DNA from 4 places in the Shewanella sp. SP1S2-4 genome. Region 4 is predicted to be linked to each of the others. Evidence: predicted binding sites of a transcription regulator. Region 4 holds the regulator's gene; each other region holds the start of a gene.

Region 1 (2,211 bases), on a different contig from region 4:
TTCATCACCAGGCTTCAGAAAGGGGCCACCATCATCGGCAAGAATACCGTGCCGACTTATCCACATTCCAAAATTACTTTGCGAAAAGAAAAACATAAATAAATTCTTTCCTTTGCCAGCGTCTTCTTTGAAGCCACAGCGTAAATCCTTGGTTGTCTCAGCAAACCAAGCATCATAGGGGTCGCAAATAGCTTCTACTTTCTCTAACACATCCGCAAAACGCTGGCGGGTATTTTCAGTCCAACTGCCATAACAACTGTTAAATTTTTCATTAAACAATAAATCTTCGGTTTTCATTTTTATTTGCCTACCCGTCATTCAATCTATTTTCATGTATATAGCAGACATATTAACGACCCAAGCGTCATTCGATGACGTCTATTGGAGGTTAAAAATGCTCTTGGATAAATAACATGGTAAGTATTTGAAGTCGCTCACACTGCAGACTGCTCACATTGTTGTTTTATTCGATGCTTCTAATGACTCGCTCTAATAAAATTGTTGATGTGGAAGACTTGCTAAGCCGCCCTCAAGGAGAACTCAGATCAGTCTTGAGGACACGCCTTTTACCATTGCTGCAGTCGTGTCGTCCGTAGCGCCTTTTGGTGAGGTAATGATGCTTATTCTGGTAAAAATTATGATCATCGCCGCGCTTGGTTCCCCTGTGTTGATGATTTATCTGAACTAAAAGATATCGTTGCAAAGAGACACCAAACGGGTGACACCACCGCGATGAATTTTGACGTAGGGTTTGATAAAGAAAAGAACCAATGGTGTTACATCGAAACATCACAATAATTCTTGCCAGATATCTAACAACGCCTATAATTACTGTATATAAAAACAGTGGTGTTGACTATGCGTATTATCCCTATCTATGCCAGTGCCGGTATCACTGGCTTCGAAAGCCCTGCAGCTGAATATAGTCAGTTGGGTCTCAGCCTTGATGAGCTGTTAGTTGTGCATCCTAGTGCGACCTTTATTGGTATCGCAAAAGGTGATTCAATGCAGGGCGAGGGTATTTTTTATGGCGATTTACTGATTGTTGACCGCCAAGAAACCGCGCGTCATGGTGATGTGATAGTTGCTAATTTCAACGGTGAATTTGTATGTAAAATCCTCGATAAAACGCATCGCATGCTGCTGTCGTCGAATGGACAACATCAACCTCAGCCTATTCACGATTACGATAACTTTACGATTGAAGGGGTTGTTATTCGTTCTGTTCGTTGCCATCGCCAAAGTCCATTATTAGCTTACATCTGATGTTTGCCTTAGTTGACGCCAACAGTTTCTATTGCAGTGCCGAGCAGGTATTTAGGCCTGATTGGCGTGGTAAGCCAATGATTGTGTTGAGTAACAATGATGGCTGCATTGTAGCGGCAAACAAGCAAGCGAAAGAACGGGGTGTGCCTAAGTTTGCACCATACTTTCAGGTCAAAGACCTGTGTACAAAATTAGGTGTCATTGTTTGTTCAAGTAACTATGAGCTCTATGCCGATTTATCCGCAAAGATGATGAATATCATTGGTCGATTTGCACCAGAGCAGCATGTCTATTCGATTGATGAAAGCTTTCTCTCCTTTAAAAATTGTTACCCCGCCATTAAGTGCTTACGAACCCAAGGTCAGTTGATTCGAAAAGCAGTTTGGAAAGAAACACGTTTACCGGTTTGTGTCGGCATAGGCTCAACACTCACACTGGCTAAAGCAGCCAATCACGCGGCAAAGAAGTTACCTGGTTATCACGGTGTGTGTGTTATCGATAATGAACAAGACCGGATTTCAATTTTACAATCAATGAATGTGAATGATGTCTGGGGTATTGGGCGCATGATAAGCAAAAAACTTGAATTGATGAACGTCAAGACCGCCTATGACTTAGCCAAAATCCCTGCAGGTTTAGCGCGAAAGCAATTTAGTATTGAAATAGAACGCACAGTGCGTGAACTCAATGGGCAAGCGTACAAAGTGTGGGACGAGGCGAGGGCGGATAAGAAGCAAATATTCTCAACTCGTAGTGTGGGCGAGCGAATTACCGAGTATGAAGATTTACTGCAAGCCTTAAGTAAACATGTAGCGATTGCCGCAGCGAAAGCGCGTAAGCAAGGTTCAAGCTGTAAAACCATGTTGTTGTTTGCCAGCAATTCCCCCTACGATGAACGCCCAACAGGCTTTAAGACTTTAGTGCACTTTGCTTGTGCTACCGATT
Region 2 (2,211 bases), on a different contig from region 4:
AATTGCAACGCGGTATTTATGCCCATGATGTTCAAGCGTTTTGTAAGTCTACGGCCTATTCCCCAGACTTCGTCGACAGGGATAAGCGCCATCAGCCGTCGTTGGCGTTCACGGTCGCGCAAGTCAACCACGCCCCGCGTCGCGGGATAGCGTTTCGCGGCATGGTTTGCCAGTTTAGCGAGAGTTTTTGTCGGTCCAATGCCGACGCAAACACTGATCCCAATCCACTGCGGTATCCGTTGATAAATATCTAAGGCAAGCTGATGAATATCAATGCATTTATCGAGACGAGAAAGGTCTAAAAACGCTTCATCAATACTATACACTTCTACTTTCGGTACCATTTGCTCTAAGGTGGTCATGACTCTATTTGATATGTCGGCATAGAGTGCATAGTTGGAGGAGAATACCGCAACCTGATGCTGGCGGAGTTGGTTTGCGATTTGATACACAGGCACCGCCATCTTAATGCCAAGTTGTTTTGCCTCTGCCGAGCGGGCGACGACGCAGCCATCGTTATTGGATAACACAACAATCGGCCTGCCAGCTAAATCTGGCCTAAACATCCGCTCACAGGAGGCATAAAAATTATTGCAATCGACGAGGGCAAATAATGAGGGCGTCATTTGAGCTTTTTTACCACGTTGGTCACCACCCCAAAGATGTTTAACTCAGACTCATCATTGATGGCAATCGGGGAGAATAAGGCATTACGTGGCAGTAATTGCACCACAGGGCGCAGCTGTAATTGCTTTACAGTAAACTCGCCGTTGACTGCTGCGACAACGGTATCCCCGTGGGCCGGCTGTAATGAGCGATCTACCACCAAAATATCACCGGAGAAAATCCCCGCTTCGATCATCGAATCCCCTTGGACTTTGACAAAAAACGTGGCGGCGGGATGCTTGATGCATAACTCATTGAGATCTAATGTTTGTTCTACATAGTCTTGGGCAGGTGACGGAAATCCTGCGGCAATCAAGGAGCTAAATAGCGAGAGCCGATATTGGGTATGTTTGGCGAAGCGGCCTAGGATCATCATAATAAATCACAATATACTGTACGTATGAACAGTATAGTCTAACAATGAAACTTATCGAAATAATTTATGTGGGGACAGTTGTGTTATCGATCCAAGCGCAAAGATGCACTTGTTTTAAGCTGTGTGCTGATCGTATGCGCTGTAGAGTGATGAGTGTCGAGTGCTGGATAATTGATGATGCCTGCTCTAAAGCCCCCTTGGCTACGTCAATATCACCAAGGGTGAGTGTTACGTCAATTTGATTTAGTTAACGTACTTTAGTTAACCCGCTTTAGCTAACGCAATTTAGTTAATCCAACCGAGCCATAGCCACCACAGATAATCCAGTGGGATAAGTGCAATTAGAGTGATTGCCGCCAGCGGTAAGGTGATGTTAAGTAGTTTGCTTAAGGGCTCTTGGGATAATTGCATCGCCAAAATCAACGGGGCAACCTGATAAGGAAAAATCACGGTTGAGAAACCGATCACCTGCGTCATTAATACTGCAGGGGTGGAGAAGCCAGTTGCATTGGCAAAATCTGCCGCCATGGGGGACAACACTGTCGGCACACCTGGAACCGTTGCCACTAATCCCGTCAGCGTCCCCATCAGCGATAACGACATGAAATTCAGGAACGATGCCCCTTGCTGCAATGGTAGCCATTCACTGAACAGTTGACCTAGCGCAGTGCCAAGTCCAGATTGATTGACCAATGCTCCCAGACCTAAGGCCGCCGCGACAAAAATGACGGTCGCAAAATCCACCGAACTATTAAAACTCATAGGCTCAAGCACTCCCCATTTGGGGAGCAATAACAAGATAGCGGTGGTCAGTCCAACCCACGCCGGATTGACCCCGTGCAGTGAGTCTGTCACCCAAAACAGTAAAGTGATCGCAAGTAATACTGTGACTTTCTTTTGCATACCAAGATTATAAGCTTCTGTTTCAATAACGCTTTCAGGTCGATTTTCATCTATTTTTGCAGGAAATAGGAAGACGACTAGCGCCACAATCAATATCGATTTGAGCAAACCAAGGATTGGAAAATGCAGTAAGAGATACTCGGTATAACCAAAATGGATATTGAATAGATTCTCGCTGGAACCCGCCAATATCATATTGGGAATATTCGCGGGCAACACGGCAAAACTGGGCATGTTACACGCCAGTGCCAAGGCGGTCGCAATGC
Region 3 (2,211 bases), on a different contig from region 4:
TGCTTTTAACTGTTCATGCAAACCTTCGTGGGCGGCGGTATCGAGTAGTTCAGTCACCGCCTGTTGGCGTGCTTGGATGTGTTTTGGATCTCGAAGCGGCTGATGGATCCAGCGTTGTAACATGCGGCTGCCCATAGGCGTCGCCGTGTTATCCAATACTGCGGCTAAGGTATTATCGCGACCACCGGCAAGGTTTTGAGTGAGTTCTAGATTTCGGCGCGTTGCCGCATCGAGCACTATGCTATCGGTTTGATTAAAGCGGGTAATGGCATTGATATGGGGCAGGGCTGTGCGCTGTGTGTCTTTGACGTATTGCATCAAGCAACCTGCAGCCTGCAGTGATAAACGTGCATCTGCAATACCAAAACCATGCAAGTCTTTTGTGCCAAACTGAGCCAGTAGTAACTTGATGCTAGTGTCGTAATCAAATTCCCATTCAGGGCGACGACGTTTACCTTTAAAACCGTTTAGTAGACCTAGTTCGCCAAAGTCTTCACTGTAGAGAATTTCAACGGGATTAGTGCGTTGCAATTCAGCTTCTAATGACTCTCGCGTGTCGAGCTCGGCAATCACAAAACGTCCGGATGAAACATCCAGAGTGGCATAACCAAAACCGATTTTACCTTGATAAACCGCTGCCAATAGATTGTCTTGGCGTTCCTGCAGCAGGGCTTCGTCGGTCAAGGTGCCAGGCGTGACGATACGCACCACTTTACGCTCAACTGGTCCTTTAGAGGTTGCTGGGTCGCCAATTTGTTCACATATCGCAACCGATTGACCAATTTGAACTAATTTCGCAAGATAGCCTTCCACAGCATGGTAAGGCAGTCCCGCCATGGGGATAGGATCGCCACCACTTTTACCGCGTGCTGTGAGTGAAATGCCTAACAGCTCAGAAGCACGTTTAGCATCGTCATAAAACAACTCGTAGAAGTCACCCATGCGATAAAACAGTAACATGTCGTGATGTTCTGCTTTCATGGTCAAGTACTGACGCATCATAGGAGTATGTTTTTCTAAATCATCGGTATCAATTACATTCATTAAATCGTTATCGTCCGTTGTGACTGCCGTGGTTATGTGGGATTAAGCGCTATGGAAGCAGAAGACTGCTGTACAATTTTCAGCTAAAAAGACCACGCAAAATTTGCTGCGCCAATCTTAGCAATAATTTACCGAAAATTGAGCCCTTGATGACGGATATTCGTCAAAGGGATGCAATATCCGATTTGATATTCGCTAAAACCTTGGCCATATTAAAAAATCCCATAAGCTAAAAATAATTCAGCCACAGGTCTTGATACTGTATGATTGTACAGTATACTAGTCAGCAGAATTAAGACAAAAAGCGCGGCTTTTTGAATTACCCGTTTGTAAATTGAATATTACTTTTGACAGCTTAAGGCTTGTCTTGATGAGGGAACTGGAATGAAGGTCGATCCAAATAAAGAGAAAGCACTTGCTGCGGTATTGATCCAAATTGAGAAACAATTTGGTAAAGGCTCCATCATGAAGCTGGGTGAAGATCGCTCTATGGATGTTGAGACCATTTCTACCGGTTCTCTATCTCTGGACGTTGCTTTAGGCGCTGGCGGTTTGCCAATGGGTCGTATCGTTGAGATCTATGGTCCTGAATCATCAGGTAAAACGACACTGACTTTAGAAGTGATTGCCGCAGCGCAACGTGAAGGTAAAACCTGTGCCTTTATCGATGCTGAGCATGCACTCGACCCTATCTATGCTAAAAAATTGGGCGTAGATATTGATAACCTGCTGTGTTCACAACCGGATACCGGCGAGCAAGCGCTTGAGATTTGTGATGCATTAACTCGCTCAGGCGCTGTTGACGTTATCGTCGTTGACTCAGTGGCGGCATTAACGCCTAAAGCTGAAATCGAAGGTGAAATTGGTGATTCTCACATGGGCTTAGCGGCACGTATGATGAGCCAAGCCATGCGTAAACTTGCGGGTAACTTAAAGCAATCTAACACCTTACTTATCTTCATCAACCAAATCCGGATGAAGATTGGTGTGATGTTCGGTAACCCAGAAACGACAACCGGTGGTAACGCGCTGAAGTTCTATGCTTCTGTTCGTTTAGACATTCGTCGTACTGGTGCCATTAAAGACGGCGATGAAGTAGTCGGTAACGAAACTCGCGTTAAAGTGGTGAAAAACAAGGTTGCAGCACCGTTCAAGCAAGCCGAATTC
Region 4 (2,211 bases):
TATCATCGCCGACTAAACCAACCATACTTGCTGTTTAAATATTGATCAAGATCACTTATTTATCTAATTGTCTGAAAAATTGCCAAAAAAAAGCCTCACATTCATAGGCGAGGCGGCTTTCAAGGTAAAAAATTAAATGAATATTTAATGTACAGCACTAAAAAAAGATTGTTGGCCGAAGAGGCTACCTTGCTCAATGCGTACGTCGCCATGTAAGTGACTGTTTACGTCTTCTAGCACTATGCCCATGGCGCGGGCACTTTTAGCGACAATTTGCAGGCGACGATTATCGCGTGCATCCAATGATTGGGTCCAGGTAATAACCGCACTGGACGTACCACTTGTTAAGGCTTTTTCCATTGCCCACAGGGTTTCCACTTCATCTTTCGCGTGCACCAGCAAGACTCTGTCCATACGCACGCCTGCATTGGCGAGCATTTGTTTGTAGCCAATACTCGGTGGGTTGATGAGCACTAACCAACGGCCCTGTTGGCTTAACTGGGCGAGTTGCGCACTCAGATGGATTAATTCTTGGCGGCCTTGAGTCTTAGTTGGCATGCAGGCGATAGGTGCGTGGTGCCAGTCATAGTCGGCATCACGGACTTCATCGAGCCACAAGCCCGGATGGCGGGGTGCATTGCCAAGTAGTTTGTTCATAGCCAATCTCCATTACGGATCACACCGACGGCGAGTCCTTCAATTGTTAAACTTTGATAGCCTAAATCCACTTTTATCGGGGAATAGTCTTCATTTTCGGCGTGTAGATAGACCACATTGCCTTTTTTTTCGAAACGTTTAACAGTGACATCGTCGTCGACTCTAGCGACAACCACTTGACCATTTCTAGCTTGTTGTACTTTATGAACAGCCAGCAAATCTCCTTCGAGAATGCCGATATTCTTCATGCTGTCGCCTTTAACCCGCAGTAAGAAATCGGCGGCGGGATGGAACATGCTCGGGTCGACTTGGTAGTACTGTTCGACATGTTCTTGGGCAAGAATAGGTTCGCCAGCAGCCACTTGACCGATAAGTGGTAAACCTGTTTCAGTTAAATCTTCGACTTCCGCAGGTAGGCGAATGCCCCGCGATGTGCCTGGCATGATCTCAATGCAGCCCTTTTTCGCCAACGCTTTAAGATGCTCTTCAGCCGCATTGGCGCTCTTAAAACCTAAACGGGTCGCGATTTCTGCCCGAGTGGGTGGCATGCCAGTATCGGCAATATTTCGTTTAATTAGCTCTAAAATTTCAGCTTGGCGTGGCGTCAAAGGTCTCATGGTGTTTCCTGTTTTTCTATACAGTTACTGTTAGTATATACAGTATTATTTGCAGCGCAAGTATTAACCACTTTTTAGCTATGTTGGAGAGAATTAGCGAATATTACCCATAGTCTGGTATTCTACCGGGCTAGTAAACGTACTTAATTGCATAAGAATAATGCCTAAACACGACTCTCTTTGGTTGAAATCATTACGCTGGATCCAAAAACACTTAGTGCACACTATTGTTGTGCCTCAGGATCCCTTTGCCGATCTGAATCTGGATGCCTCCAGACCCCTTGCTTATGTGATGAAAACGGAATCGCTGAGTGACATCGCTGCCCTGAGTGAAATAACGGCTAAGTTAGGACTACCGAGCCCCTATGAGCCCTTAGTGGCGAATGGTGTGATTGCGCCTCGGGTTGTCTGCCTCCAGGGGCGTAAGCCGCTGTTTGGCGAGCGTGCCGGTAACGAGCCTTTCCTCGAATGCTTTATGCGTTTGTTAGCCGTGCATAAGGAGCGCCCTGAATTAGACATTCAATTGGTACCCGTGAGCCTGTATTGGGGCCGCACACCAGGGAAAGAAGATGACACTATGAAGGCGGCTGTGTTTGAGCGGGAAAACCCGACTTGGCTGCGCAAATGCTTGATGATTCTATTCTTAGGTCGACATAACTTCGTGCAGTTTTCGAATGCGGTATCCCTGCGTTATATGGCCGACGAGCATGGCACCGACATGGGGATTGCCCATAAGTTAGCGCGGGTCGCGCGGGTGCATTTCCGTCGTCAACGCAAGGTGATGACAGGGCCTGTGCTGCCAAACCGCCAAGCACTGTTTCATTCGTTGCTCAAATCTGAATCGTTGCGTAAAGCGATTCAAGAAGAAGCCGTCAGTAAGAAGATTTCAGAGACCCAAGCGCGCGAGACAGCCATTGAGTATCTCGATGAAATCGCT

The links. Region 4 encodes LexA, which represses DNA repair genes until DNA is damaged. Its sites were predicted from a motif close to TACTGTATNNNNATACAGTA; they were not measured.
Region 1: a site for LexA is predicted at 830-849, ahead of Q4Q52_RS05190 (S24 family peptidase). Genes of this name have one in related genera too.
Region 2: a site for LexA is predicted at 1,057-1,076, ahead of umuD (translesion error-prone DNA polymerase V autoproteolytic subunit). Genes of this name have one in related genera too.
Region 3: a site for LexA is predicted at 1,302-1,321, ahead of recA (recombinase RecA). Genes of this name have one in related genera too.

The regions. Positions count from the first base shown of each region.
Region 1 is NZ_JAUOET010000003.1:244,612-246,822, reverse strand. Features, by position in the region: gene Q4Q52_RS05200 (McrB family protein) at 1-297, opposite strand, end outside; gene Q4Q52_RS05190 (S24 family peptidase) at 859-1,266, shown strand; gene Q4Q52_RS05185 (Y-family DNA polymerase) at 1,266-2,211, shown strand, end outside.
Region 2 is NZ_JAUOET010000003.1:57,433-59,643, forward strand. Features, by position in the region: gene umuC (translesion error-prone DNA polymerase V subunit UmuC) at 1-626, opposite strand, end outside; gene umuD (translesion error-prone DNA polymerase V autoproteolytic subunit) at 623-1,042, opposite strand; gene Q4Q52_RS04400 (SLC13 family permease) at 1,328-2,211, opposite strand, start outside.
Region 3 is NZ_JAUOET010000004.1:263,926-266,136, reverse strand. Features, by position in the region: gene mutS (DNA mismatch repair protein MutS) at 1-1,044, opposite strand, end outside; gene recA (recombinase RecA) at 1,429-2,211, shown strand, end outside.
Region 4 is NZ_JAUOET010000005.1:146,872-149,082, forward strand. Features, by position in the region: gene Q4Q52_RS07715 (cell division inhibitor SulA) at 145-657, opposite strand; gene lexA (transcriptional repressor LexA) at 654-1,274, opposite strand; gene plsB (glycerol-3-phosphate 1-O-acyltransferase PlsB) at 1,435-2,211, shown strand, end outside.